One region of the Cellulomonas hominis genome, then DNA from elsewhere that is predicted to be linked to it. Evidence: predicted binding sites of a transcription regulator. Region 1 holds the regulator's gene; each other region holds the start of a gene.

Region 1 (9,717 bases):
GTGCGCAGCACGTGCGGGCCCAGGCGGACCGGCACCGCCCCGGCGTCCACCAGGGCCGCGACCTCGCGCTCCGCGATGCCTCCCTCCGGGCCGACGACGACCAGCACGTCCGCGACGGTCCCCGGGGCGGGGAGCGCGACCGCGGCCAGCGGGACCGTCGCCTCCTCGTGCAGCACCAGCACCGCGCCGCCGGCCTCGACGACCTCGCGGGCCCGCCGGGCGAGGGCCGCCGTGTCGAGCGCCAGGTCCACCGCGGGCACGTGCGCGCGGCGGGACTGCTTCGCGGCCGTGCGCACCGTGCCGAGCCACCTGGCGCGGCTCTTCGCCGCCCGGTCGCCGCGCCAGACCACGATCGAGCGCTCCGCCTGCCACGGCACGACGCCGTCGGCCCCGACCTCGGTCGCCGCCTCGATCGCCAGCTCGTCCCGGTCGCCCTTGGCGAGCGCCTGGACCAGCAGCAGCCGCGGTGCGGGCACCGGCTCGACGACGACCTCGCGCACCCGCAGGTGCACGCCCTCGGGGCCGACCGACTCGACCTCGCCGACCACGCGGGTACCCGCGCCGTCCACGACGTCGACCCGCTCCCCGGCGGCGCGGCGCTGCACGACGCCCGCGTGCCGGCCCTCGGTGCCGTCGAGCAGGTACGCGTCCCCGGCCGCGAGCGCGGAGAGCGTGCCCGGCTCGGCCAGGAAGACGGGTGCGGTCACCGGCTCAGCGCCCGGAGAGCTTGTCGCGCAGCTTGGCGAACACGCCGGGGCTGGACGCCGACAGGCGCGCCTCGGGGCGCTCCTCGCCGCGCAGGGCCGCGAGGCGGCGCAGCAGCTCGGACTGCTCGTCGTCCATCGCGGTCGGCACCTGGACGTCGACGTGCACGTGCAGGTCGCCGCGGCCGCCGGCGTGGAGGTGGCCGACGCCGAGGCCCCGCAGCGTGACGACCTGGGCCGGCTGCGTGCCCGGGCGCAGGTCGACGTCCTTCGGGCCGTCCAGCGTCTCCAGGGTCAGCACGGTGCCGAGCGCGGCGGCCGTCATCGGGACCTGGAGCGTGCAGTGCAGGTCGTCGCCCTCGCGGACGAACGTGTCGTGCCGGCGCTCCCGGACCTCGAGGTACACGTCGCCCGCCGGGCCGCCGGCCGGGCCGACCTCGCCCTGCGCGGTCAGCTTGATGCGGGTGCCGGTGTCCACGCCCGCCGGGACGTCGACCTCGAGCGTCCGGCGCGAGCGCACGCGGCCCTCGCCGGCGCACTCGGTGCAGGGCTCGGGGATCACCGTGCCGAAGCCGTGGCACGCGGCGCACGGCTGCGAGGTCATCACCTGGCCGAGGAACGACCGGGCGACGCGCTGCACGCTGCCGCGGCCGCCGCAGACGTCGCAGGTGCGCGGCGACGTGCCGGGGCGGCAGCAGGTGCCGCCGCATGTCGGGCACAGCACGGCCGTCTCGACGGGGACCTCCCGGTGCGTGCCGAACGTCGCCTCGGCGAGGTCGATGTCCAGCCGGACGAGCGCGTCCTGGCCGCGCCGCGCCCGAGGGATCGGCCCCCGCTGCGGCCCGCCGGCCGCCGCGGCGCCGAAGAACGTCTCGAAGATGTCCTGGAAGCCGAAGCCCCCGCCCATCCCGCCGCCGGGGGACGCCGGGTCGGCGCCCATGTCGTACATCCGGCGCTTCTCCGGGTTCGACAGCACGTCGTACGCGCGGGAGACGTCCTTGAACCGCTCCTCCGACGCGGCGTCCGCCCCGGCCACGTCCGGGTGCAGCTCGCGGGCCAGGCGGCGGTAGGCCTTCTTGATCTGCTCGGGCGTCGCCTCGCGCGGCACGCCGAGCACCTCGTAGTAGTCGCTCACTCGTCACTTCCTGTGTCGGTCGCGCGCGCCGGCGCGGGTCGGGGACCGGCGGCGCTCATCCCGCGAGGATCCGGGAGAGGTACCGCGCGACGGCACGCACCGTCGCGATCGTGCCGGGGTAGTCCATGCGGAGCGGGCCCACGGAGCCGATGCGGGCCACGGCCGCGCCCCCGCCGTCGCCCGGGCCGCCGTAGCCGGTGGTCACGAAGGACGTCTCGACGAGCCCCTCGTGCTGCGTCTCGCGGCCGATCCGGACGGACACGGCGGCCTCGTCCTCGGCCATCTCGGTGAGCAGCCGCAGCAGCACCACCTGCTCCTCGAGCGCCTCGAGCACCGGGCTGATCGTGTGCGCGAAGTCGTGGCCGCCGCCCCGGACGAGGTTCGCGGTGCCGGCCATCACGACGCGCTCCTCGCTCTCGCGGGCCAGCGTGTCCTCGACCACGCCGACCACGGCGCGCACCAGCGGGGCGTCGGCGTCGGCGAACGCGTCGGCCAGGTCCGCGAGCACGCCGTCCAGCTCGGCGAGCCGCCGGCCCGCCGCCGCGACGTTGAGCCGCGTGCGCAGCCGGGCCACGACGGTGGCGTCCAGCGGGTCCGCGAGCTCCAGGGTGCGCTGCTCGACCCGGCCGTGGTCGGTGATGATGACCACGAGCAGGTGCCGCTCCCCCACGGGGACGAGCTCCACGTGCCGCACCGCGGTCCGGCGCAGCGACGGGTACTGCACGACGGCCACCTGGTGCGTGAGCTGCGCGAGCAGCCGGACCGCGCGGTCCACGACGTCGTCCAGGTCGGCGGCGTCCTCCATGAAGGACTCGATGGCCCGCCGCTCCGGGGCGGACAGCGGCTTCACCGTCGCCAGCCGGTCCACGAACAGCCGGTAGCCCGTGTCGGTCGGCACCCGCCCGGCCGAGGTGTGCGGCTGCACGATGTAGCCGGCGTCCTCGAGGGCGGCCATGTCGTTCCGGATCGTCGCCGGGGAGACGCCCAGGGAGTGCCGCTCGACGAGGGCGCGGGAGCCGACCGGCTCGCGGGTCGCGACGTAGTCCTCGACGATCGCCCGCAGCACGTCCAGCCTGCGGTCCTCGCTCATCGCCACCTCCCGACACCTCGCGCGCCCCACCGGGGCCAGCGCTGGTAGCACTCCCCCGGTCCGAGTGCCAATTCTACTCGGCTCCGCGAGCGGTCGTCGTGACGGGCTCGCGGGCCGCGTCCCGGCGGCGGGCGACGAGGTCCGCGACGCCGATCACCAGCGCCACCGCCACCAGCACCACGGTGATGAGCAGCGCGCGGCCGGCCGCCTGGTTCCCGGCCAGCCCGGACGCCAGCGCCGCGTAGTACGTCGACAGCGCGACCGCCACGCCGAGCGCCGAGCCGATGCGCTGCCCGACCTGGAGCATGCTGCCCGCCACACCCGCGCGGTCGAGCGGCACGTGCGCGAGCGTGAGCGTCTGGTTCGGTGCGATCACCAGGCCGCTGCCGGCACCGGCCACCATCTGCGTCGCGGCGACGACGAACCCGACCGCGGGCGGGTCGACCAGCCGGATCGCGAGGTCGGTGCCCAGCAGGCCGAGCAGCACCAGCACCAGGCCGACGACGACGAGCGCCCGGCCCCGGGTCGCGACCAGGCGGCCGGACTGCTGCGCGGCGACCGCCGACGCCACCGCGAACGGCATGCCGACGAGCCCCGCCTGCAGCGGCGTGAACCCGGCGTCCTGCTGCAGGTACAGCGTGGTGACGAGGAACACGGCGGTGAACCCCGCGAAGTACGCCATGCCGAGCAGGGCGCCGTTGCGGAACGAGGGCTCGCCCAGCACCCGCGGGTCGAGCACCGCCGCGCCCGTGCGCCGCTGGTACCCCCGCTCCCACACCACCGTCACGACCGCGAGCGCGGCGGCCGCCGCGAGCCACCACCAGCGCGCCGGGTCGTCGCCGCCCGACCCCGACGTCACCACGAACGGGACCATCACGGCCGTCGTGGTCAGCGCGACCAGCGCCAGCCCCGGGACGTCGAGCCGCGGCCGGCCGCCCGGGCCCGCCACGCCCGCCGGGACGCCGACCCGGCCCCGCGGCAGGAACCGCACGGCGAGCGGCAGCACCACGGCGATCACGGGGACGTTGACGAAGAACACCCAGCGCCAGCCGTCCTCCGGGCCCGCCGCCTGGATGATGAGCCCGCCGAGCAGCGGCCCGATCGCGGTCGACACCCCGATGGTCGCGCCGAAGAACCCGAACGCGCGCCCGCGCTCGTACCCGCGGAACAGCTGCTGGATCGTCCCCACGACCTGCGGGTTCAGCAGGCCCGCGCTGACGCCCTGCAGCAGCCGCATCCCCGCCAGCACCTCGTCGGACGGCGCCAGGCCGGCGCCCAGGCTGGTCAGGGCGAACCCGGACAGCCCGACGAGGAACAGCGCCCGCCGGCCGCGCGCGTCGCCGAGGCGCCCCGCCGGGACCAGCACCAGGCCGAACGCGAGCGTGTACCCGGCGACCACGAGCTGGAGCTGGCTGGCCCCCGCGTCCAGGCTGCGCTCGATCGACGGCAGCGCCACGTTGACGATCGAGACGTCGAGCATCGTGATGAACCCGATCGCCAGGCAGACGGCGAGTGCGCGCCACCGGTCCGGGTCGGGGGCGTCCGGGTCCGAGGCGTCCGGGGCGGGGGCCTGCTGCGGCGACGTCACCGTCGTGTCGTATCACGGCCGCGCCGGGTCGGCACCTAGGCTGCCGCGGGTGACCGACCGCTACGGACCCGACGTGCTGTCCGGCTCCTCCCCGAGCAGCCACCGCCGCCCCACCTCCGTCCCCACCCCGGCCGAGCCGGGGCTGGTGGTGGAGGAGGTCACGACGGGCTGGGTCGGCGCCGTCGTCCGGGTGGAGAAGTCCGGCGGTGAGCACGTCGTGGTCCTGGAGGACCGGCGCGGGAAGACGCGGACGTTCCGGCTCGGGCCGGGGTTCTGGGTCGACGGCAGGCCGGTCGAGCTCGTCCCGCCGCGCCCCGCCGCGCCGACCGGGCCGCGGCGCACCGCGTCGGGGTCGCTGGCGGCGCCGGACCAGCGCGCGCGGGTCGCGATCGGCAGCCGGATCTGGGTCGAGGGCAAGCACGACGCCGAGCTCGTCGAGAAGGTGTGGGGCGACGACCTGCGCGCGGAGGGCGTCGTCGTCGAGCTGCTGGACGGCGTGGACAACCTCGTCGACGCGCTGCGCGAGTTCGGCCCCGGGCCGGGGCGGCGCGTCGGGGTGCTGGTCGACCACCTGGTCGCCGGGTCCAAGGAGCGCCGGATCGCCGACGAGGCCGTGCGGGCCGCCCCGGCCGGCACGGTGCTGGTGCTCGGGCACCCCTACGTCGACGTGTGGCAGGCCGTGCGCCCCGAGCGGATCGGGCTGACCGCGTGGCCGACGATCGAGCGCGGCACCGAGTGGAAGCGCGGCATCCTGCGCGAGCTGGGCTGGCCCGCCGACGAGCAGGCCGACGTCGCGCGCCTGGCAGCGCATCCTGCGCAGCGTGCGGACGTACGCCGACCTGGAGCCGTCGTTGCTCGGGCGGGTCGAGGAGCTCATCGACTTCGTCACCGCGCCCTGAGACGACGACGGCGCCGCCCCCGGTGGACGGGGACGGCGCCGAGGGCGCGGGGTCAGGCCGCGACCGGCTCGTTCTGCAGGCGGCGGTAGATGTACGTCGTCGCCAGCAGGCCCAGCGGGTACGTGACGAGCTGGCCGATGCCGCAGACCGCGGCGCCCACCAGGTTCGCCGCGTAGACCGCGAGGAACAGCAGCACCACGGTGCCGAGGTTGCGGTTCACCAGCGTGAAGCTGGCCTTCAGCGCGTCGACCGCGCCCAGGCCCTTGTCCAGCACGAAGAACAGCGTGAACTGGGCGAAGAACGCGAACACCAGGCCCGGGAGCACGAACAGCAGCGTGCCGACCGCGGTGCCGGCACCGACCAGCAGCACCGCCACGACCACGGCGCCGAGGTTCTCGAACCGGAAGAAGCTCGCGAACTCCAGGCGCCGGCCGTTCGCCACGTCCAGGGAGGCACGCGTGACGCCCGCCTGCATGAACGCCGTGAGCAGCACGTAGATCGCCAGCACGACGAGCGTGCCGAACCCGAGCACGAACCCGCCGCCCGGGCGGAGGTTGCCGTACGCGTCGGTGCTGGCCGCCGCGCCGCCCGCGAAGAGCGAGAACGCGATGATCGACACGACGAAGATGACCGCGAGGTACGCGAGCACCGCCAGGACGATCGGGCCGACGTTCTGGGTGAACTTGGTCCAGCCCCAGTTGAACGCCTCGCCGACGCCCGCGGGGGCCGGGGCGCCGTAGCCCGCGGGCTGGCCGTAGGGCTGCTGCTGCGCGTAGGGCTGCTGCGGGGCGCCGTACGGCTGCTGGCCGTACGGGTCCTGCGGCTGGCCGTAGCCGGCACCCGAGGGCGGCGGCGGGTACCCGCCGGCGGGCGGGCCGTATCCGGGCGCCGGGGGCGGCGGGTACGCCCCGCCCGGGGCGGTCTCCGGCGCGGGCGGCACGGGCGGCGCTGCGGGGGGCTCGGCCGGCGGGACCGGCGGCGCGGCGGGCGGGGACTGCGGCTCGGGGGCCGGCGTGCCCGGCTGCTCCGGGGTGCTCGGCGGGGGCGGCGGCGCGGGCGTCGACGGGTCGTCGTCGCGCGGCGGGTTCGTGCCGGGGTTCTCGCGCATCAGAGTCCTCCTGGTCCGGACGTCGCTCGTCCGTCGCGTCAGCGAACCGAAGCCGCAGGTCGCGTGTCAAGGAACCCGCCGGGCGTGCCACGATCCGGACGAACCGGACACCCCTGTCCGCGGACCCCGCCCGCCGGCCTCCCCGGGCCCTCGGCTGGGTACGCTCGGGACGGCCGCACCGCCGTCGACCCGGGAGCACGTCGTGACCTACCCCCCGCCCCACCCCGCCTACGGGCCGCCGCCGCTGCGCCCCGACGAGGAGCGCACCTGGGCGGTGCTCGCGCACCTCGGCGGGCTGTTCTTCAGCTTCGTCGCGCCGCTCGTCGTCTGGCTGGTGTTCCGGGGCCGCGGTCCCTACCTGGAGGACCAGGCCAAGGAGGCGCTGAACTTCCAGATCACGGTGGTCATCGCCTACGTGGCGGCCGGGATCCTCGCCCTCGTCACGTTCGGCATCGGCTCGCCCGTCCTGGCCGTGGTCGGCGTCTGCCAGCTGGTGTTCCAGATCCTCGCGGCCGTCGCCGCGGGCCGGTACGAGTGGTACCGCTACCCGGTGACCATCCGCTTCGTCAGCTGATCGTCAGTCCGCGAGGGTCCGCACGACGGCGTCCGCGAGCAGCCGCCCCCGCCGGGTGAGCAGGACGCGGGCGCCCGGGACGTCCCCCCGGCCGAGCGCGGCGCGGCCGTCGACCAGCCCGTCCGCGACGAGCGAGCCCACCGCGGACCGCGCGCGGGCGCTGAGCGAGTCGAGCGGCAGCCCCTCGCTGAGCCGCACGCCGAGCATGACCCGCTCCAGCTGCGCCGACTCGTGCTCGATCGTCTCGCGCCCCGCGGCCGGGCTGACGCCCTCGGCGAGCCGGGCGGCGTAGGCGCGCGGATGCTTGACGTTCCACCAGCGGACGCCGCCCACGTGGCTGTGGGCCCCGGGGCCGACCCCCCACCAGTCGTCGTTCCGCCAGTAGGCGAGGTTGTGCCGGCAGGCGTCCGCGGGGGTGCGCGCCCAGTTGCTGACCTCGTACCAGTGCAGCCCGGCCTCGGTGAGCAGGTCGTCGGCGAGCTCGTACTTGGCCGCCTGGTCGTCCTCCTCGGGCAGCGCCAGCTCGCCTCGGCGCACCTGCACCGCCATCCGGGTGCCGGGCTCGACCACCAGCGCGTACGCCGACACGTGGTCCACGCCGGTCGCGAGCGCGGCCTCGAGGGACGCCCGCCAGTCGTCCAGGGACTCCCCCGGCGTGCCGTAGATGAGGTCCAGCGACACCACGAGCCCCGCGTCCCGGGCCCAGCGCACCACGTCGGGGATCCGGCGCGGGTCGTGCGTGCGGTCCAGCGTCGCGAGCACGTGCGGGACGGCGGACTGCATGCCGAACGACACCCGGGTGAACCCGCCGCGCGCGAGGGCCGCCAGCGACTCCGGCGTCACCGAGTCGGGGTTCGCCTCGGTCGTGACCTCCGCGCCGTCCGCGAGACCCCACGCGTCGCGGACGCCGTCGAGCATCCTTACCAGGTCGCCGGGCGGCAGCACCGTCGGCGTGCCGCCGCCGACGAACACGGTCGACACGGGACGCCCCGGCAGCCCGGCGTCGCGCAGCACCCGGGCGCCGAGCGCGACCTCCGCCAGCGCGGTGTCCGCGTACGCCACCTGGGAGGCGCCGCCGCCGAGCTCGGTCGCGGTGTACGTGTTGAAGTCGCAGTACCCGCAGCGCACCGTGCAGAACGGGACGTGCAGGTACACGCCGAAGGCGCGGTCACCCGCGCCGTCGCGCACCGAGCCCGGGAGGGCGCCGTCCGCGGGTGCGGCGTCGCCGTCCGGGAGGGCGGGGCTCACTTCTTCTTCGCGTCCTTGGCGTCCTTGCCGCCGCCCGCGTCGGACGACAGCGCGGCGATGAAGGCCTCCTGCGGCACGTCGACCCGGCCGATGGTCTTCATGCGCTTCTTGCCCTCCTTCTGCTTCTCCAGCAGCTTGCGCTTGCGGGTGATGTCGCCGCCGTAGCACTTGGCGAGGACGTCCTTGCGGATCGCGCGGATGGTCTCGCGGGCGATCACGCGGGAGCCGACGGCGGCCTGGATCGGCACCTCGAACTGCTGGCGCGGGATGAGGTCCTTGAGCTTGGACGCCATCATCACGCCGTACGCGTACGCCTTGTCCTTGTGCACGATCGAGCTGAACGCGTCGACCTGCTCGCCCTGGAGCAGGATGTCGACCTTCACCAGGTCGGCCACCTGCTCGCCCAGGGGCTCGTAGTCGAGGCTCGCGTAGCCGCGGGTGCGCGACTTCAGCTGGTCGAAGAAGTCGAACACGATCTCGGCGAGCGGCAGCGTGTACCGCATCTCGACGCGGTCCTCGGACAGGTAGTCCATGCCCTGCAGGTCGCCGCGCTTCGCCTGGCAGAGCTCCATGATCGCGCCGATGAACTCGCTCGGGGCGAGGATCGTCGACTTCACGACCGGCTCCCGCACCTCGCGGATCTTGCCGCCGGGGAACTCGCTCGGGTTGGTGACCGTGACGACCGTGCGGTCCTCCATCGTCACCTCGTAGACCACGTTCGGGGCGGTCGAGATGAGGTCGAGGCCGAACTCGCGCTCCAGCCGCTCCCGGATGATCTCGAGGTGCAGCAGGCCGAGGAACCCGACGCGGAACCCGAAGCCGAGGGCCACCGAGGTCTCCGGCTCGTAGTTCAGGGCGGCGTCGTTGAGCTTGAGCTTGTCGAGCGCGTCGCGCAGCGCCGGGTAGTCCGAGCCGTCGATCGGGTACAGGCCGGAGAACACCATCGGCTTCGGGTCGGAGTACCCGCCGAGGGCCTCGTCCGCGGGCTTGCCGGCGTTCGTGACGGTGTCGCCGACCTTCGACTGGCGCACGTCCTTCACGCCGGTGATGAGGTAGCCGACCTCGCCGACGCCGAGGCCCTTCGTCGGCACGGGCTCCGGGGAGATGACCCCGATCTCCAGCAGCTCGTGCGTCGCGCGGGTCGACATCATCGCGATCCGCTCGCGCGGGTTGAGCTTGCCGTCCTTGACCCGCACGTAGGTCACGACGCCGCGGTAGGTGTCGTAGACCGAGTCGAAGATCATGGCGCGCGCCGGGGCGTCCGGGTCGCCCGTGGGCGGCGGGATCAGCTCGACGATGCGGTCCAGCAGCGCCTCGACGCCCTCGCCCGTCTTCCCCGACACCTTGAGGCAGTCCGCGGGGTCGCCGCCG
Region 2 (9,717 bases), 1.4 Mb from region 1:
GCCCCGCACCCGGACGGGCTGCCGACCGCCAGCGCCCTGGTCGCCCTGCTGCGCGAGGTCGAGGCCCGCCGGTGCGCGTCGAGCCCGGCGCAGGCGGTGCGCGCGGCGACGCGGCCGCTGTCCGTGGCGGTCGCCGCGTTCCCCCGGGGCAACGCCGGCTCGGGCAGCACCCGCGAGCAGGACGTCGCGGCCCTGCTGTCCAAGCAGCGCGCGGGCGCCGACTTCGCGATCACCCAGGTGTTCTACGACGTCGAGTCGTACTGCGAGCTCGTCACGCTGGCCCGCGACGCCGGGGTCACCATCCCGATCGTGCCCGGGATCATCCCGATGACGGACCCGTCGCGGCTCCGCCGCGTGCAGCAGCTCACCGGCGTGCCGGTGCCGCAGGCGGTGCTCGACGTGCTGGACGCGTTCGACCCGGACGACCCCGCGGACGCGGCCCGCCGCCTGCGCGCCGGCACCCGGCTGGGCGTCGACCTGGTGAACGGCGTCCTCGACGGCGGTGCCCCCGGCGTGCACCTCTACACGTTCAACCAGCACGGCCCGGCCCTCGACCTGCTCGAGGGCGCCGGCCTGGGCGGCGACGCCCCGCGGACGCACAGCCAGGTGACGTCCGCCCCCACGACCACCCCGACCCCCGTTCCGACCAGCTGAGGCGAGAGATGACCGACCTGACCCACCCGTTCCCCTCCGGCACCGTCCTGGGCTACCCCCGGATCGGTCCGCGCCGCGAGCTCAAGAAGGCCGTCGAGGCGTTCTGGGCCGGCCGCTCGACCGCCGAGGAGGTCGAGGCGACCGCCGCGGAGCTGCGCCGCCGCACGCGCGCCCGGCTCGCGGAGCTCGGCCTGGACACCCGGCTGCCCGCAATCCCGAGCGCCTTCTCGTTCTACGACCACGTGCTGGACGCCGCGACCGTGCTCGGCGCGGTGCCCGAGCGGTTCGCCGACCTCGCGACCGCCGACGGCGGGCTGGACCTGGCCGGCTACTCGACCGTGGCGCGCGGCCGCGGGGACGACCTGCCGCTCGAGATGACCAAGTGGTTCGACTCGAACTACCACTACCTGGTGCCGGAGATCGGCCCGGCGACGGCGTTCCGGTACGCGAGCGACCGCCCGGTGCGCGAGTTCGCCGAGGGGCTGGCCGACGGCGTGCTGACCCGCCCGGTGCTCGTCGGGCCGGTGACGTTCCTCGCCCTGGCGAAGGCCGCCGAGGGTTCCCCGGCGGACTTCCTCCCGATCGACCGGCTCGCCGACGTGCTGCCGGTGTACGCGGAGCTGCTCCGCGACCTGGCCCGCGCGGGCGCGACGTGGGTGCAGCTCGACGAGCCCGCCCTGGTGTCCGACTCGACGGGCGTGCCCGCCGACCGGCTGCTGGCCGCGGCCGCCGAGGCGTACCGCGCGCTGGCCGCCGACCTGCCCACGGCCGAGCGCCCGTCCATCCTGGTCGCGGCCCCCTACGGCGACCTCCGGGACGCGCTGCCGGTGCTCGCGGCCTCCGACGTCGAGGGCCTGGCGATCGACCTGGTCCGCGGCTCCGCCCCGGCGTCCCCCGTGCCCGGGCTGGCCTCGAAGGTGCTGGTCGGGGGCGTCGTGGACGGCCACAACATCTGGCGCGCCGACCTGGACGCCGCGCTCGGGTCCCTGGAGCACCTGGAGTCCCTCGGTGCCGCGCAGGTCGCGGTGTCGTCGTCGACCTCGCTGTTCCACCTGCCGCACGACGTCGAGGACGAGCCGGAGCTCGACCCGACCCTGCGCTCGTGGCTCGCGTTCGCCGACCAGAAGATCGGCGAGGTGGTGACCCTCGCGACCGGTCTGACCGAGGGCCGGGAGGCCGTGCACGCGGAGCTCCTCGCCGCGGCCGACGCGCGCCGCTCCCGCGCGGAGGCGCCCGGCGTGGTCCGTCCCGACGTCCGCGAGCGCCTGGCCGCCCTCCCGGAGGGCGCGTTCCACCGCGGGGACTTCGCCGAGCGGCGCGCCGCGCAGACCTCCCGGCTGCGGCTGCCGGCGCTGCCGACGACCACGATCGGCTCGTTCCCGCAGACGCCGGAGATCCGCGCGGCCCGCACCGCGTTCGGCCGGGGCGAGCTCACCGCGGCCCAGTACGAGGACGCGATGAAGGCGGAGATCCGCCAGGTCGTCGAGCTCCAGGAGCAGATCGGCCTCGACGTGCTCGTGCACGGCGAGCCCGAGCGGAACGACATGGTGCAGTACTTCGCCGAGAACCTGGACGGCTTCGCGGTCACCCAGAACGGCTGGGTCCAGTCCTACGGCTCGCGGTGCACCCGCCCGTCCATCCTCTGGGGCGACGTCGCGCGCCCGGCGCCGATCACCGTGCCGTGGACGACCTACACGCAGTCGCTCACCCCGAAGCCGGTGAAGGGCATGCTGACCGGGCCGGTGACGATCCTCGCGTGGTCGTTCGTCCGCGACGACCAGCCGCTCGGCGACACCGCGAACCAGGTGGCGCTGGCGCTGCGCGACGAGGTCGCCGACCTCGAGGCCGCCGGCACGGCGATCGTGCAGGTGGACGAGCCCGCGCTCCGCGAGCTGCTGCCGCTGCGGGCCGAGGACCACGCGGCCTACCTGGAGTGGTCGGTCCGGTCCTTCCGCCTCGCGACGTCGGGTGTCCGGCCGGACACCCAGATCCACACGCACCTGTGCTACTCGGAGTTCGGCGAGGTCATCGGCGCGATCGACGGCCTGGACGCCGACGTGACGTCCATCGAGGCCGCCCGGTCGAAGATGGAGATCCTGGCCGACATCGCCGCCGAGGGGTACCCGCGCGGCATCGGCCCGGGCGTCTACGACATCCACTCCCCGCGGGTGCCGAGCGAGGCCGAGGTCACCGAGCTGCTCACCGAGGCGGTCCGGGCGATCGACCCGGAGCAGCTGTGGGTCAACCCGGACTGCGGCCTGAAGACCCGCCGCTACGCCGAGGTCACCCCGTCGCTCGAGCACGTGCTCGCCGCGACCCGCACGGTGCGGGCGTCCCTGGCGGTGCCGACGGCCTGAGCTGCGCCGCACGCGACGACGCCCCGGTCCCCCGCGCGGGGGACCGGGGCGTCGGTCTGCCGGCCGCCGGCGTCAGGCGTCCGCGCGCTCCTGCGTCGCGTCGGCCCCGGCCTCGATGGTCGCCGGCGTCCCACCGGTCTGGACCTCGATGCGGCGCGGCTTGGCCTCCTCGGCCACCGGGATGGTCAGGGTGAGCACGCCGTCGGCGTACGAGGCGTGGATGGCGTCCAGGTCGAGCCCCCGCCCGACGGTCAGCTGCCGGGCGTAGGTGCCGACCGGGCGCTCCTTGGCGAGCCACTGCTGCCCGTCCTCGGTGCGCGCGGTGCGCTGCGCCCGGATGGTCAGCGTGCGGTCGTCCACGTTCACGTCGATCGACCCCGGGTCCGCACCCGGCAGGTCGACGTGCAGGACGTAGTGGTCGCCCGCGCGGTACAGGTCCATCGGCATGGACGCCGCCGCCCGCTGCGAGCCGAGCACCTGGCCCATGAGCCGGTCCATCTCCTGGAACGGGTCGAAACGCGTAGCCACAGCCCGTCACCTCCCTCGAGGTCCCGGCCGCTCCGGGACCGTGGTCTGCTCCGGTGCGGCGGCCCCGCACCGGAAGGGCTACGAGACATGTTCTAGCACTCTCGGGTGTCGAGTGCTAACGGTCGTCCAGGGCGTTCGCCGAGAGCAGAACGCGCTGGTCAGCGTGGGTCCGGCAGGCGGTCGCCGGTCTCCGTCGCGGCCGCCAGGGCCGACACGATCCGCACGTCCGCGTCCAGCCACGGCACCGTCAGCCACTCCCCGCGGGGCAGCCACAGCAGGGCGTCGTGCTCGACCAGCGGCTCCGGCTCGCCCTCCGCGACGGCGGCCAGCCAGAGCCGCATCACGTACCGGTCGCTCAGCCGCCAGCACCCGTCGTCGGGCCCGGGGAGCTCCGTCCCGAGCGTCAGCCCGACGCCGAGCTCCTCCCGGATCTCCCGGTGCAGCGCCGCCTCCGGGTCCTCGCCCGGCTCGACCTTCCCGCCGGGGAACTCCCACCGGCCCGCCAGGCTCACGGGCTGCCGCCGGCGGGCGGCCAGCAGGGCGGTCGGGGCGTCGAGGTCGTCGACCAGCGCCGCGGCGACGACGAGGACGGGCGGGGTCATGCGGGAAGTCTGCCAGCGCCACGACCCGGCCCGCCTCCGCGCCCGGGGACCGGTCCCGCCGAGTGGAGGGTTTGAACGCGACACGCCGGGCGTGTCGTGCGCGAACCCTCCACTCGAAGGCGTCGGGCCGGGACGGGCCGCGCCGGTCAGCCCTGTCGCAGCTCGTTCTGCAGCTCCTGCTGCGCCTGCTCCAGGGCCTCGCGGGCCGGCACGCCGCCCTCGTAGATCTCGGCCAGCGTGACCGTGCCGAACCGGCTGTTCACCGGGGGCAGGTCGGGGCTGCTGAACGAGTCGAAGTGCCCGATGCCGTCCTTGACCTCGTTCAGCACGTCGAACAGGTTCGTCGTGAAGTACTGGTTGAACGCGTTGTCGGGGTTCTTGGTCACGGCGTCGTCGTCCCAGACGGACATGTTGACCGGGTCGAAGCCGAGGATCTCCCAGACGGCGACGTTCGCCTCCGGGGACAGCTTGGCGAAGGCGAGCCACTCCGCCGCCAGGTCCTTCACCGGCGAGCTCGCCGACACCGCCGTGCCCGTGCCGCCGCCGCCGATGGTCGCCGTGTCCGATCCGGCGACGACGGGCGCGGGCGCGATCGCGATCTTCCCCGCCAGGTCGGGCATGTAGTCGACGAACCGCGACGTGTACCAGGCCGGGTAGACGATGGCCGCGAAGTCGCCCCGTCCGATCGCGCCGTAGGCCTCCTCGTCGTCCGGGCTCGAGCCGGGGATCGGCGAGATCGCCCCGGACTCGACCATGTCCTGCATCATCTCCATGGACGACACCACCTCCGCGCTGTCGACCTGGACGGTGCCGTCCTCCGCGAACAGCGAACCGCCGTTCTGGGCGATCACCAGCGGCTCCACGAAGAAGACGTCGGTGTTGGCCGTGCCGAACGCCTTGCCCGTCGCGGCGCTGTACTCGGCCCCGGCCGCGGCGAAGTCGTCCCAGGTCTCGATCGTCGTGTAGTCGATGCCGGCGGCCTCGAGGAGCTCGGTGTTGTAGAAGGTCACGAACGCGCCCACGTGCGTCGGGTAGCCGTAGAGCGCGTCGTCGCGGCTGTACAGCTCGAGGCGCGCCTCCACGATGTCGTCGCGGTACGGCTCCGCCGCCTGCGACAGGTCCATCAGCGGCGGGTTGTCGCCCCGCACGAAGTTCGCGAACTTGGTGACCTCGATGTCGGCGAGATCCGGCATCCCCGCCCCGGAGTTCGCGGCCAGCTGCAGCTTGTTGTGCATGTCCTGGTACGGGTAGACCGTGAGCTCGAGGTCGATCTGCCGGTCGGGGTTGAGCTCGTTCCAGCGGTCGGCCATCTGCTCGTACAGCGCACCGTGCAGCTCGCCGAAGATCCACATCTCCATCGGGGTCGACCCGTCGGCGTTCACCGTCGGCTCCTGCTGCGCGCCGCCGCTCGAGCACGCCAGGGTCGCGGAGAGCACCATCGCGGCCACGACCACGGACGCCGTCGTCCTGCTTCTGGACATTTCTTTGTCTCCTTCTTGTACGTGCGCGGGTCAGCCCTTGACGGCGCCCGCGGTCATTCCCTCGACGAAGAACCGCTGGAACGTGAGGAAGAGGATGAGGATCGGGACGAGGGAGAAGAACGACCCGACGAGGAGCAGCCCGTAGTTGTTCGCGTACGGGGTGATCAGCGTGTTCAGGCCGATCGGCAGCGTGAACTTCTCCGACGAGCGCAGGACGAGCAGCGGCCAGAGCAGGTTGTTCCAGCACATCATCCCGTTGAGGATGGCCATCGCCGCGATGGCCGGCCGGGCGATCGGCAGCACCAGGCGGAAGAAGATGCCGAACTCGGTGACGCCGTCGACGCGGCCCGCCTCGAGGATCTCCTTCGGCACTCCCAGGAAGTACTGGCGGAAGAAGAAGATGGTCACCGCCGCCGCGAGGAACGGGATCACGATCACCGTGTAGGTGTCCGCCAGCCCCATCTCGTTGACCTGGACGTACAGCGGGAGCATGACCATCTCGAACGGGACGGCCATGATCGCCAGCACCGCGATGAACAACGGCGTGCGCCCCCGGAACTCGTACATGGCGAACCCGTAGGCGACGAAGGAGCTGACCAGCAGCGTGCCGGCGACCTGGACGGTGGTGAGGACCAGGGAGTTGGCGAACCACCGGAAGTACGGGCCGGAGTCGGTGAAGAGCATGGTCCAGTTGTCCAGGCTCAGCGTCGAGGTGTCGACGCCGAGGCTGACGCCGCCGCGCATGACGTCGGCGCCGTCCTGGAACGTGGCGATGAAGATGGCGGCCAGGGGGACGAGCGCGGTGAGCGCGATCGCGACCAGCACGACCGACTGCCCGACGGAGAGGACCCGGCGGGTGCCGGGCTCCTGGCCGTCGGACCGGCTCGACGGCGGCGTCCCGGTGCGCCGGCGGCCCGTGAGCGCGGTCACCGGACGTTCTCCTTCCTGAAGGTGCCGGACAGGGTGAGCTGCGTGATGTTGATGGTCATGACGACCACCAGCAGCACGATCCCCACCGCGGACGCGAAGCCGAGGTCGTTCTGCTCGATGCCCTTGCGGTACAGGTAGCCGACGACCGTCAGCGCCTGGTTGTTCGGGGAGGCGTTCCCGCCGTAGAGCATGAAGCTCTCCAGGAACATGGCCAGGCCGCCGTAGACGCTGATCGTCGTGACGTACACGATCGTCGGCCTGAGGTTGGGGACGGTGATGCGCAGGAACTGCTGCCGCTTGTTCGCGCCGTCGATCGCGGCCGCCTCGTAGTACTCCGCCGGGATCGACTGCATACCGGCGATGAAGTACATGGTGTTCACGCCCGTCCACCGCCACACCGCGAGCGCCAGCAGCGCGGCCAGCCCGGTCAGGTCCTCGCGGAGCCAGCGGACCGGCCCGAAGCCGAAGAACTGGACGACCTGGTTCATGAGCGCGCTGTCGGACTCGGAGAACATGAGCCGGAACACCAGGCCCGAGACCACCACGGACGTGAGGGCCGGGACGAACATCGACGCCTTGAAGAACGCCTTGACCCGGCGGCTGCCGATGCGCGAGCTCACGACGGCGGCGAGCATCATCGGGATCGGGATGAGCAGCAGCAGCGTCAGGACCATGTACCGGGCGCTGTTGCGCATCGCGGTCCAGAAGACGCTGTCGTTCCAGAGCCGGGCGTAGTTGTCCATCCCCACGGAGGTCGTCTGGCCGTACAGCACCTCCTGGGTCGACATGACGAACGAGCGCGCCACGGGGATGAACCAGAACACCGCGAGGGTCACGAGGAACGGCAGGATGAACAGGTACGGCGCGAGCCGTTGGGAGTAGAGCAACCGGACGACGGGGCGCATGACGGCAGTCACCTCTTTCGGCGCGGCGGGTCCTCGGCACCCGGATGCGGGGACGAGGACCCGCACGGTCGGAGGCGGCTGGGCTCCGGGGCGGGACGACAGGACGAGCGGCGCGGCGCACAGCGACGTGCGTCGGCGTCCTCGCGGAAATGTTTCAGTTCTCTTGCGTCGTTCAACAACGTATCGACGCCCCATATGGGTGTCAACACTCGATTTTCCCGGTCCCCACCGGTAGTGTCCGGGGCGGATCTCGAAAGAAATCTTTTCGCCCACTGACCGGCACGACCGCACGACGAGAGCAGGCCCATGGCACGCACGACCCCCCGCCCCACCCTGAACGAGGTCGCGGACCGGGCCGGGGTGTCCCCCGCCACCGCGTCCAAGGCGCTCAACGGCCACGACGGCGTCGCCGCCACCACCACCGCGCGGGTGCTCGACGCCGCGGCTGCGCTGGGCTACCACACGCCGGGGGCGCGCAACAGCCCGCGCCGGCGCGCGGTGGAGCTGCTCGTCGACAAGCTCGACAACCCCTACATCACCGAGCTGCTCCGCGGCGTCACCGTCGCCGCGGAGGAGGCGGGGGCGGACGTCGTCCTCGGCCGCGTGCGACCCCGGGCCGGCGACAGCCGCGCCGAGTCCGCCGTCACCTGGACCCGCCGGCTGATCGCGGCGCGGCGCACGGGCGCGATCGTCGTCACGGCACAGGTCACCGAGGACACCTACGCCAACATCGCGCGGGCCCGGCTGCCCGTGGTCGTCGTCGACCCCCTCGACCTCACGACCCCGGAGCTCGTCTCGGTCGGGTCGACCAACTGGGACGGCGGCCGCGCGGCGGCAGGGCACCTGATCGGGCTGGGACACCGCCGGATGGCCCTCATCGCCGGCCCCGAGACCTCCATGAGCGCGGTCGCGCGGGTCGAGGGGTTCCGCTCCGCCTGCGCACGCGCCGGCCTGCCGCCCGGGTCGGTGGTGGTGCAGCACGCGCGCTTCGACCGGGACGCCGCCCTCGCCGTCGCCGCGCGCGTCCTCGCCCGCCCCGACCGCCCGACCGCCGTCGCCGCGTCCAGCGACACCCAGGCCCTCGGGGTGATGGAGGCGGCACGGCGACTGCGGCTCCGCATCCCCGACGACCTGTCCGTCGTCGGGTACGACGACACGTACCTCGCCGCCTGGACGACGCCCGCGCTCACCAGCGTGCGCCAGCCCGTCGAGGAGATCGGCCGGGTCGCGCTGCGCACCGTGCTGCGCATGGCCGACGGCGAGCTCCCCGACTCGCACCACATCGAGCTGGCGACCCGGCTCGTGGTGCGCGAGTCCACCGCGCCCCCGCCGGACGGGTCGTCGTGAGCCCGGGGCGCCGGACTCCGGGAGGTCGACCCGGCGCCCGCCGAGGCCGGCTCAGGTCGCCAGCACCAGGCCCCCGAGGCTGACGCCCGCCGCGACCACGGTCGCCACCGCCCCGAGGGCCAGCGGCCGGCCGCCGGTCCGGACCAGCCGGCCGACGTGGATCTGCGTCCCGAGCGCCGTCATCGCCGCGGCCAGCGCCAGCGTGGTCACCGGCTTCACCGCGGGCAGCACCGCGTCCGGCACCAGGCCGGCGGACCGGACCAGCACCGCCGCCACGAACCCGGCGACGAACAGCGGGACGAGCGGCGCCCGCCGGCCGGTTCCCCGGCCGCCCCCCGCACCCGCCGACCGCCCCCGCCGCCGCGCGACCCCCACCCCCGCGACCAGCGGTGCCAGCAGCAGCACCCGCGCGAGCTTCGCGACGACCGCCACGGTCAGCGCCGCCGCCGACACCGTCCCCGCGGCCGCCACCACCTGCGCCACCTCGTGCACCGACATCCCGGCCCACAGCCCGGCGGTCCGGTCGGACAGGCCGAGCGCGCCGGCGACGAGCGGCAGCGCGACCAGCGCGACGCTCCCGTAGACGGTGACGAGCGCGACGGCGGTGGCGACATCCTCCTCGTCGGCGTCGGCCACGGGGCTCATGCCCGCGACGGCCGCGGCGCCGCAGATGGAGAACCCGGTCGCGACCAGGAGCGTCAGGGCCCGCCCGACGCCGAGCCGCGGGCCGAGCCACAGCGTCGCCGCGAACGTCGCCGCGACGGTCGCGAGCAGGACGGCCACCTCCCGGAGGCCGAGGCCGAGCAGGTCGCCGAGCGACAGCTGGAGCCCGAGCAGCACCACCCCGGCGCGGAGCAGCCGCCGGCCGGCCCACGCGAGGCCGGGGTCGAGCGCGACGGGCACGAGGCCGGCC
Region 3 (9,717 bases), 2.4 Mb from region 1:
GGGTGCCGCCCTCGTCGGCCACGGCCTGCCAGGGCGTGGTCAGCTCCGGCTCCTCGATGCCCTTGTCACTGGTCAGGAACGCGACGGTCCGGCCGGTCAGGCGTGCCATGACGTCTCCTTCCGTTCGGGGGTCCCCGGGGTTCCGCGGGGTTCCCTCCACCCTCACCCGCGCGGCGGCGGGGCGCATCCGGGCGCATCCGGGCGCCGCCGGACCGGGGACGGACCGGGGACGGACCGGCGACAGGCCGGGGGCGGTTCCCGGGGCGCGTGGGTGGTCGGTGCGATGCTGGCGGCGCTGGAAGGAGTGGGACGCATGACCTGGACCGACGGGCCGCTGCTCGGCTTCGACACCGAGACCACCGGCGTCGACGTCGACCACGACCGGATCGTCACGGCGGCGCTGGTGCGCCGGCACGCGGGCGGCACCGACGTGCGGACCTGGCTGATCGACCCGGGCGTCCCGATCCCGGAGGGCGCGAGCGCGATCCACGGCATCAGCACCGAGCACGCCCGCGAGCACGGCGTGGCCCCCCGGCCCGCGCTGGACGAGATCGCCGGCCTCATCGCGGACGCGGTGCGGGCCGGTACACCGGTCGTGGCGTACAACGCGTCGTTCGACCTGTGCCTGCTCGAGGCCGAGCTGCGCCGGCACCGCCTGCCGACCGTCGAGGACCGCCTGGACGGCGAGGTGCGACCCGTCATCGACCCGCTGGTGCTCGACCGCGCCGAGGACCGGTACCGGCAGGGCAAGCGCAAGCTCGTCGACCTGTGCGGCGTCTACCAGGTGGTCGACACCGGCAGCCTGCACACGGCGGACGTGGACGTCGTCGCGACGCTCGACGTGCTGGAGCGGATCGTGGGGCGGTTCCCGCACCTCGGCGAGCTGGACCTCCTGTCGCTGCACGACTACCAGGTCACCGCGCACCGGGCCTGGGCGGAGGCGTTCAACGCGTGGCGGGCCGAGCGCGGGCACGCCGGGCCGGGCGCCGAGGCGACGTGGCCGAGCCGTGGCCGGCGCCGGGAGCTGGCCGCGCCGGCCCACGACCCCGCCCGGGACCTGCGGTTCGCGGGGCGCCCGGTGCAGGACACGCTGATCGCCTGACGGCCACCTGACCTGCGCGGACATCTCGTCCGTGAGTTGCGGCCCGCGCGCCCCGGCGCCGCACACACGATCTCCCCATCCCCCCGCGCGCCGATATCTCATCCATGAGATAGCGTCGTCGCCGTGACCCTGACCAACCCGACGACCGGAGCCGTCCAGACGGTGACCTCGTCCATCCCCGTCGTCACCCCCACCCTCCCCGAGCAGCTCGCGCACGTGGGCTCGCTCGTCCGGTCCGCGCGCCGCCACCGCGGCCTCACGCAGACCCAGCTCGCCGAGCTCCTCGGCACCAGCCAGTCCGCGGTGCACCGCATCGAGCAGGGCGCGCAGAACGTCAGCCTCGACATGCTGACCCGGATCGGCGCCGCGCTCGACTCCCCGATCGTCACCCTCGGCGGCCCGCAGCACACGCACCTGCGCGTGCACGGCGGCGTGCAGCTGTCGGGCCGGCTCGACGTGAACACCTCGAAGAACGGCGCCGTCGCGCTGCTGTGCGCCTCCCTGCTCAACCGCGGCACGACCCGGCTGCGGAACGTGGCGCGCATCGTCGAGGTCGACCGGATCGTCGACGTCCTGCGGTCCGTCGGCGTCCGCGCGACGTGGTCGAGCGACGGCCACGACCTCGAGATCGTCGTGCCGAAGGACCTCGACCTCGAGGCCATCGACGTCGACGCCGCGCGCCGGACCCGGTCGATCATCATGTTCTTCGGCCCGCTGCTGGGGCAGCAGGACGAGTTCCGGCTCCCGTACGCGGGCGGCTGCGACCTCGGCAGCCGGACCGTCGAGCCGCACATGATCGCGCTGCGGCCGTTCGGGCTGTCCGTGACCGCGAGCGGCGGGCGCTACCTGGCCCGCGTGACCGACCCGGAGACCGAGAACCTGTCGATCGTCCTGACCGAGCGCGGCGACACCGTCACCGAGAACGCCCTCATGGCCGCCGCGCACCGGGACGGCGTCACCACGATCCGCAACGCCAGCCCGAACTACATGGTCCAGGACCTGTGCTTCTACCTGGAGCTGCTGGGCGTGCGGATCGAGGGCATCGGCACCACGACGCTGCGCGTGCACGGCCGGTCGCAGATCGACGCCGACGTGGAGTACGCGGTGTCCGAGGACCCGGTCGAGGCGATGAGCCTGCTCACCGCCGGCATCGTCACCGGCTCCGAGATCACCGTCGGCCGGGTGCCGATCGAGTTCATGGAGATCGAGCTGGCGACGCTGTCGGAGATGGGCCTGCGCTACACGCTGTCCGAGGAGTACACCGCCCGCAACGGCCGCACGCGGCTCGTGGACATCACCGTGCACCCGAGCGACCTGCGCGCGCCGCTGGACAAGATCCACCCGATGCCGTTCCCCGGCCTCAACATCGACAACCTGCCGTTCTTCGCGGTCATCGCCGCGTGCGCGACCGGGTCGACGCTCGTGCACGACTGGGTCTACGAGGGCCGGGCGATCCACCTGACCGACCTGACCCGCCTCGGCGCGGACGTGCGGCTGCTCGACGCGCACCGCCTCCAGGTCTCCGGCCCGACCCGCTGGTCCGGTGCCGAGGTGTCCTGCCCGCCGGCCCTGCGGCCCGCCGTCGTCATCCTGCTGGCGATGCTCGCCGCCAAGGGCACGAGCGTGCTGCGCAACGTCGACATCATCGCCCGCGGCTACGAGCAGCTGCAGGAGCGGCTGGTCGAGCTGGGCGCGCAGATCGAGACGTTCCGGGACTGACGCCCCGAGCGCGACGCAGGGCCGGGAGCACGCGCTCCCGGCCCTGCGTCGTTCAGCTCAGCGCACCGTGTAGTTCGGCGACTCCGAGATCATCTGCACGTCGTGCGGGTGCGACTCCTTGAGCCCCGCCGGCGTGATCCGGACGAACTTCCCGCGCTGCTGCAGCTGCGGGATGGTGCGGGCGCCGACGTAGAACATCGACTGGTGCAGGCCGCCGACGAGCTGGTGCGCCACCGCCGCGAGCGGGCCGCGGTACGGGACCTGGCCCTCGATGCCCTCGGTGATGATCTCGTCGTCGGACAGGTCGCCCTGGAAGTAGCGGTCCTTCGAGTACGACCGGCGGTCGCCGCGGCTCTGCATCGCGCCGAGCGAGGCCATGCCGCGGTAGCGCTTGAACTGCTTGCCGTTGACGAACACCAGGTCGCCCGGGGACTCGTCGCAGCCGGCGATGAGCCCGCCGACCATGACGCTGTCCGCGCCGGCCACGAGGGCCTTCGCGATGTCGCCGGAGTACTGCAGGCCGCCGTCGGCGATCACCGGGACGCCCGCGGGCTTGGCGGCCAGCGACGCCTCGTACACCGCGGTGACCTGCGGGACGCCGACGCCGGCGACCACGCGGGTGGTGCAGATCGAGCCCGGGCCGACGCCGACCTTGACCGCGTCCACGCCCGCGTCGACCAGCGCCTGCGCGCCCTCGCGGGTCGCGATGTTGCCGCCGATGACCTGGACGTGCTTCGTCGCCGGGTCGGACTTGATGCGGCGGACCATGTCGAGCATGAGCCGGGCGTGCCCGTTCGCGGTGTCGACGACCAGCGCGTCCACGCCCGCCTCGACCAGCGCGGACACGCGGTCCCACGCGTCCCCGAAGAAGCCGACGGCCGCGGCGACGACCAGGCGGCCGCTCGCGTCCTTGGTGGCCAGCGGGTACTGCTCGGACTTCACGAAGTCCTTGACGGTGATGAGGCCCTGGAGCCGCCCGTCGGCGTCCACCAGCGGCAGCTTCTCGACCTTGTGCTTGCCCAGCAGGGCCGCGGCGTCGTCGTTCGAGATCCCGACCGGGCCGGTGATCAGGGGCATCGACGTCATGGTGTCGCGGACGCGGCGGGTGCCGAACTCGCTCGACGGCACGAAGCGCAGGTCGCGGTTGGTGATGATGCCCAGCAGGCGGCGGTCGTCGTCCACCACCGGCAGGCCGGACACCCGGTACTTCCCGCACAGGGCGTCGAGCTCGGCGAGCGTCGCGTCCGGCCCGACGGTCACGGGGTCGGAGACCATGCCGGACTCGGAGCGCTTCACCAGGTCGACCTGGTGGGCCTGCGCCTCGATCGACAGGTTGCGGTGCAGCACGCCGATGCCGCCCTGGCGGGCCAGGGCGATCGCCATGCGCGACTCGGTGACGGTGTCCATCGCGGCGGACACGAGCGGGATCGACAGGGAGATCTCACGGGTGAGCCGGGTCGTGGTGTCGACCTCGCTCGGGATGACGTCGGTCTCGCCCGGGAGGAGCAGGACGTCGTCGTAGGTGAGACCGATGAAGCCGAACGGGTCGGCAGGCGCGGCGGATCCAGGGGTACCCAGGTCGGTCATCCCCCGATGATAGGGCCGTTCCTCGTACCCCCCGGACGGCCGTCCGGCGTCAGCGGATGAGGCCCTTGCGCAGGCCGATGGCGACCGCCTGGGCGCGGTCCGCGGCGCCGAGCTTGCGGAACAGCCGGCGCGCGTGGGTCTTGATGGTGTCCTCCGAGAGGAACAGCTCCTGGCCGATCTGGGCGTTCGAGCGGCCGTTGCTCATCCCGACCAGCACCTCGACCTCGCGCTTGGTGAGCGAGACCTCGTCGCGGCCGTCGCCCTGGATCGGCAGCTCGGCGCGCGCGACCACCGGGGTGGGTGCGCTCGGGACGGCGCCGTGCGCCGGCAGGCCGTCCGCGACCCCCGCGCCTGCGGGCACCGTCGGGCTCGCGAGGATGTGCGCGGCGACGGCGGCGAGCTCGGCCCGGCCGACGTCGGGGGCGAGATAGCCGCGGGCGCCCAGAGCGATCGCGCGGTCGAGGGCGATCTCGTCGCCCGGGACGGCCAGCATCACGACGGTGGACTGCGACGGCACCGCGCGCAGGCGGCGGATGGCCTCGACCGGGCCCGGGGAGGGCAGGTGGGCGTCGAGCAGCACGATCGTGGGCGGGACGCGCCGCGCGAGGGCGACGAGCTCGTCCACCGTGGCCGCGGCGCGCACCGGAGCCAGCGCCGGGACGCCCAGCGCCGTCAGGACGATGCGCTCGCGCACCGCCGTCGATCCGTGGCACACCACGACGCCCGCCATCGACCTCCACCTCTCGCCGTCGCGCCGGCACCCTGGCGGATCCGGCTTCTCTCCTGTATCGGCCGGATCGGGCGCGACGTTAGCGTGAAGCGCTCACGGATCGGTCAGCCGCAGACGGCGAGGACCTCGTGGACGAGGCCCGGGACGGTGCGCACGCGGTGCACCTGGCGGCCCAGCGGGACGGCGCCGGCGGCCTCGTCGGGCACCATCGCGAACACCGGCAGGTCGGGGTGCTGCTCCGCGAGCGCGGCCACCACGCCCAGGTCGGGGGCGGGCAGCTCGCTGCTGAGCACCACGGCCGACGGGGCCGTCATCGCCGCGATCTCGAGCAGCCGGTGCCGGCCGGTCGGGCCGGCGACCACCCGCGCGTCGACACCCGCGTCCGCGAGCGCGCCCGCGAGCACGTGCAGCGCCAGCGGCCGAGGTTCACCCGGCGCGGCGAGCAGCAGGACGATGCGGCGGCGGGACGGGTGCGACGGGACGCGGCCGGACCGCACGCGCAGCACGGCGAGCGCGGCGGCGACCACCAGGGCGTCGGGCTCGTCGCCGGGCCGGGCGAGCACGGTGCGCGACGCGATCCCGGCCCGCGCGGGCTGCACCAGGTCCGACCACCAGCGCGCGAGGTCGTCGCCCGGGGCGAGCGCGAGCAGGCGCGCGACCGCGTCGGCGTCCGCGCGCAGGGCCGCGTCGATCACGGCGGTCGGCGTGGCCGGGGCGTCCGGGCGCCGCGCCTCGAGCCCGTCCTGGCGGGCGTCGGGGACGGCGGCGAGGTGCCGCACCGGCGCGGGGGCCGCGGGGGCCGGGGCGCCGCCCTCGCGGGCGATGCGCGCGGCGTCCGAGGGCGGCACGCCGTCCAGCGTGAGCGAGCGCATCGTCACGAGGCGCGCGAGGTCGAGGGCGCTGTACCGCCGGTGCGCTCCGGCCGTGTGCTCGGAGGGGCCGAGGCCGTAGCGGCGGTCCCACGTGCGCAGGGTGGCGGGGGCGACGCCGAGCCGGCCGGCGACGGCGGCGACGGTGAGGGTCGGGCCCGCGGGGTCGCCCGGGGCCGCGTCCTCGTCGAGGGCGTCCGGGACCGCCGCGTCCGCGCTCCGCGCGCCGGTCGCGTCCCCGTCGTCGTCGCCTGCGGCACCGGACGGGTCGTGCCCGCCGGTCGTGCCGTCGTCCTCGCTGCTCCGCATCTCGCCCGTCTCGTCCGCGCTGCTGTCCTGGCGCCCTGCGGCCGATTCTGCCGGGGATCTGGCGCGGTTTCCACCGGCGCCCCGAGTGACCGCGTCACCCGATCGCGCCGTCGCAGGTGAACGACCGCGCCGAGCCGCGCGCACATCGCGTCACGAACCGGGTCGACTCGGATCGCGACACGGTCTTGAACAACTGCTGGCGCGGTTGTACTGTCTCGATCAGCGCAGTTCAGGGCCGCACCAGGGACCGAGGTCCCAGGCAGCAGCCGGACCGCCTCACCGCACGACGACGCCGGTGGCACCCGCCACCGGAGGCATGGAGGACACCGATGGCCGAGATCTCCCGCCTTCCGGGACCCGTCATGGAGCTCTGGGAGTGGCAGTACCAGGGCGCGTGCCGCGACGCCGACCAGGACCTGTTCTTCCACCCGGAGGGCGAGCGCGGTGCCGCGCGTCGCCGGCGCGCCGAGGCCGCCAAGGCGATCTGCGCGACCTGCCCGGTCATCAACGAGTGCCGCGAGCAGTCGCTCGCCGTCCGCGAGCCGTACGGCGTGTGGGGCGGTCTGTCCGAGGACGAGCGGACCGCCGTCCTCGCCGAGCGCGCCGGGCGCACGCACCACCAGGCGATCTGACCGGCGCCACCCAGACCCGGTGGCCGTCCGCGGTGCGATACCGCACGGCCGCCGCTCACGACGACGGGGCCCCTTCCGCATGCGGAGGGGGCCCCGTCGTGCGTCCCGGCCCGGGTCGGGGGCCATGGTCGGTGGTCGGTGACCGGTGGCCGGGCCAGTGACCAGTGGCCGGGCCGGTGGCCGGTGGCCGGGCCGGTCGCGCAGAGTGGAGGGTTCGGACGGACACGCCGTCGGCGAGTCGGTCCATACGTTCCACTCTGCGGGGGGACGCGCGGGCGGGGCCGGTCCGCGAGGCCCGGGGGGCGGTCCGAGTGGAGGCCGAGGCCGGGCCGAGTGGAGGGTTCTGCCCGACACGCGCGGCGTGTCGTGGCAGAACCCTCCGGTCACGCGCCCGCTCGCCTCGGAACGTGCCCGGCTCGCCCCGGTGACGCGCCCGCTCGCCCCGGCCCCGTGCCCGGCTCGCCCCGGTCACGCGCCGCCTCGCCCCGGCCTCATCCCCGCGCGCGGCCCGCGCACCCCCGGGGACGACGAAGGCCCCCTCCGCCGTGCGGAGAGGGCCTCGTCGTGCGTGCGCCGGCCGTCGTGGCCGGCGCCGGTGTCACTTGGTGACGACCGCCAGGACGTCGCGCGCGGAGAGGATGAGGTACTCCTCGCCGTCGTACTTGACCTCGGTGCCGCCGTACTTGCTGTAGATGACCTTGTCACCGACCGCCACGTCGAGCGGGACGCGGTTGCCGTTGTCGTCGATGCGACCCGGGCCGACCGCCAGGACCTCGCCCTCCTGGGGCTTCTCCTTGGCGCTGTCCGGGATGACCAGACCGGAGGCGGTCGTCTGCTCCGCCTCGAGCGTCTTGACGACGATCCGGTCCTCGAGCGGCTTGATGGAGACCGACACTGCGGACCTCCCCTTCGCGTGTGAGTGCTGCCTGATGTCCGTTGCCGCGCCGGGATCACGACCGGCCGTCGTCGCGGGTGCCGGTGGCCGTGCGGTGCGGGTCGGCACCACGAGAGTGCCGATCAGCACTCTAGGAACCCGTTAGCACTCGGTCAAGGCGAGTGCCAACGACACCTCCGTCCGGACGCTGTCCGCGGGACCGTCGCCGGGCCCGGCGCGTGCGAGGATCGCCGGATGGACGCGTCCGGCCTCGCGAAGCTGCTCAGCCCCACCGGCTGGGCGCTGCTGTCCGCCCTGCCCCCGTACGACGAGGCGCAGGCCATGGCCCTGTCCGAGCGCCTGCGCCGCGACGGGTTCGACGCCGACCTCGTCGCCGCTGCGCTCACCCAGTCGCGGCTGCGGGCCCGCGCGCACGACAAGCTCGGCGAGTTCGCCGACGGCATGCTGTTCACCCCCGCCGGCCTGGAGCAGGCGACCCGGCTGGTCGTCGCCGCGCAGCACGCCCGCCGGTACGTGGCGGCCGGGACGCAGCGCGTCGCCGACCTCACGTGCGGGCTCGGCGCGGACGCGATGGCCTTCGCCGGCGTCGGGCTGCCGGTGCTCGCGGTGGACGCCGACGAGACCACGGCCGCGCTCGCCACGGTGAACCTGCGGCACTTCCCCGAGGCCGAGGTCCGGCACGGCGACGGGCTCGCGCTCGACCTGGCCGCCGAGGGCGTCGACGGCGTGTACGCGGACCCCGCCCGGCGCACCGGCGGCGGCACCCGCGTGTTCGACCCCGCCGCCTACGCCCCGCCCCTGGACGCCGTCCTGGCCGTCCGCGAGCGCGTGCCGGCCCTGGGCCTCAAGCTGGGGCCCGGGGTCCCGCACTCCGCGCTCCCGGACGACGCCGAGGCGCAGTGGGTCTCCGTCGACGGGGACGTCGTCGAGCTCGGCCTGTGGTTCGGCCCGCTCGCCCCCGACGGCCCCGGACGCTCGGCGCTGCTGCTGGGCTCGGGGGGCGGCTCGGCCCTGCTGCGCGCCGGCGAGGCGTCCGCGCACGCGCACCCGCCGGTCGGAGCGGTCGGGGCGTACCTGTACGAGCCGGACGGGGCCGTCATCCGCGCGGGGCTCGTCGCCGAGGTGGCCGCCGAGGTGCAGGGACGGCTCGTGGACCGCACGATCGCCTACGTGACCTCCGACGCGCTGCACGCGACGCCGTTCGCGACCGCCTACCGGGTTCTCGACGACCTGCCGTTCGGCCTCAAGCGCCTGCGCGCCTACCTGCGCGAGCGGGACGTCGGCGCGCTCACGATCAAGAAGCGCGGCACCGCGGTCGTCCCGGAGCAGCTGCGCCGCCAGCTCGACCTGCGGGGCTCCACCGCCGCGACGATCGTGCTCACCCGGGTCGCGGGCCAGCAGCAGGTGCTGCTGGTCGAGCCGGTGGGTGCCCCCGCATGACGACGCCGGCGCGGCTGCCGTTCGCGGCGTCCGAGCGCTCCAGCGTCGGCATCGAGTGGGAGCTCGCGCTCGTCGACGCGGACTCCGGCGACCTGCGGCAGGTCGCGAGCACCGTCCTGGACGCGGTCCGGCCGCCCGGCGGCGGCGAGCACCCCGCCATCCGGCAGGAGCTGCTGCTCAACACCGTCGAGGTGGTCTCCGGCGTGTGCCGCACCGTCAGCGAGGCCGGGGCCGACCTGCAGCGCGCGGTCGACGAGGTCCGCACCGTCACCGACCCGCTGCGCGTCGAGCTGATGTCCGCCGGCACGCACCCGTTCGCCCGCTGGGCCCAGCAGAAGGTCACCGACAAGCAGCGGTACGCGACGCTCATCGACCGGACCCAGTGGTGGGGCCGGCAGATGCTCATCTACGGCGTCCACGTGCACGTCGGCGTC

Evidence for each region. Region 1 encodes HrcA, which represses chaperone genes, less so after heat shock. Its sites were predicted from a motif close to TTNGCACTCGNNNNNNNCGAGTGCNAA; they were not measured.
Region 2: HNR08_RS07700 (Hsp20/alpha crystallin family protein) is a predicted target of HrcA. The motif match lies at 3,632-3,658, and genes of this name have one in related genera.
Region 3: groES (co-chaperone GroES) is a predicted target of HrcA. The motif match lies at 7,985-8,011, and genes of this name have one in related genera.

What each region holds. Positions count from the first base shown of each region.
Region 1 is NZ_JACHDN010000001.1:273,462-283,178, forward strand. Features, by position in the region: gene HNR08_RS01345 (16S rRNA (uracil(1498)-N(3))-methyltransferase) at 1-707, opposite strand, end outside; gene dnaJ (molecular chaperone DnaJ) at 712-1,839, opposite strand; gene hrcA (heat-inducible transcriptional repressor HrcA) at 1,895-2,929, opposite strand; gene HNR08_RS01360 (MFS transporter) at 3,003-4,517, opposite strand; partial or broken gene HNR08_RS01365 (DUF3097 domain-containing protein) at 4,567-5,416, shown strand; gene HNR08_RS01370 (DUF7847 domain-containing protein) at 5,469-6,524, opposite strand; gene HNR08_RS01375 (DUF4870 domain-containing protein) at 6,727-7,098, shown strand; gene hemW (radical SAM family heme chaperone HemW) at 7,102-8,346, opposite strand; gene lepA (translation elongation factor 4) at 8,343-9,717, opposite strand, start outside.
Region 2 is NZ_JACHDN010000001.1:1,631,727-1,641,443, forward strand. Features, by position in the region: gene HNR08_RS07690 (methylenetetrahydrofolate reductase) at 1-654, shown strand, start outside; gene metE (5-methyltetrahydropteroyltriglutamate--homocysteine S-methyltransferase) at 663-3,011, shown strand; gene HNR08_RS07700 (Hsp20/alpha crystallin family protein) at 3,084-3,539, opposite strand; gene HNR08_RS07705 ((deoxy)nucleoside triphosphate pyrophosphohydrolase) at 3,698-4,141, opposite strand; gene HNR08_RS07710 (ABC transporter substrate-binding protein) at 4,288-5,622, opposite strand; gene HNR08_RS07715 (carbohydrate ABC transporter permease) at 5,653-6,552, opposite strand; gene HNR08_RS07720 (carbohydrate ABC transporter permease) at 6,549-7,457, opposite strand; gene HNR08_RS07725 (LacI family DNA-binding transcriptional regulator) at 7,764-8,804, shown strand; gene HNR08_RS07730 (YeiH family protein) at 8,856-9,717, opposite strand, start outside.
Region 3 is NZ_JACHDN010000001.1:2,662,561-2,672,277, reverse strand. Features, by position in the region: gene HNR08_RS12600 (type 1 glutamine amidotransferase domain-containing protein) at 1-109, opposite strand, end outside; gene HNR08_RS12595 (exonuclease domain-containing protein) at 314-1,102, shown strand; gene HNR08_RS12590 (helix-turn-helix domain-containing protein) at 1,265-2,821, shown strand; gene guaB (IMP dehydrogenase) at 2,879-4,408, opposite strand; gene HNR08_RS12580 (response regulator transcription factor) at 4,458-5,138, opposite strand; gene HNR08_RS12575 (MerR family transcriptional regulator) at 5,243-6,316, opposite strand; gene HNR08_RS12570 (WhiB family transcriptional regulator) at 6,646-6,948, shown strand; gene groES (co-chaperone GroES) at 7,547-7,843, opposite strand; gene HNR08_RS12560 (class I SAM-dependent methyltransferase) at 8,078-9,283, shown strand; gene HNR08_RS12555 (glutamate--cysteine ligase) at 9,280-9,717, shown strand, end outside.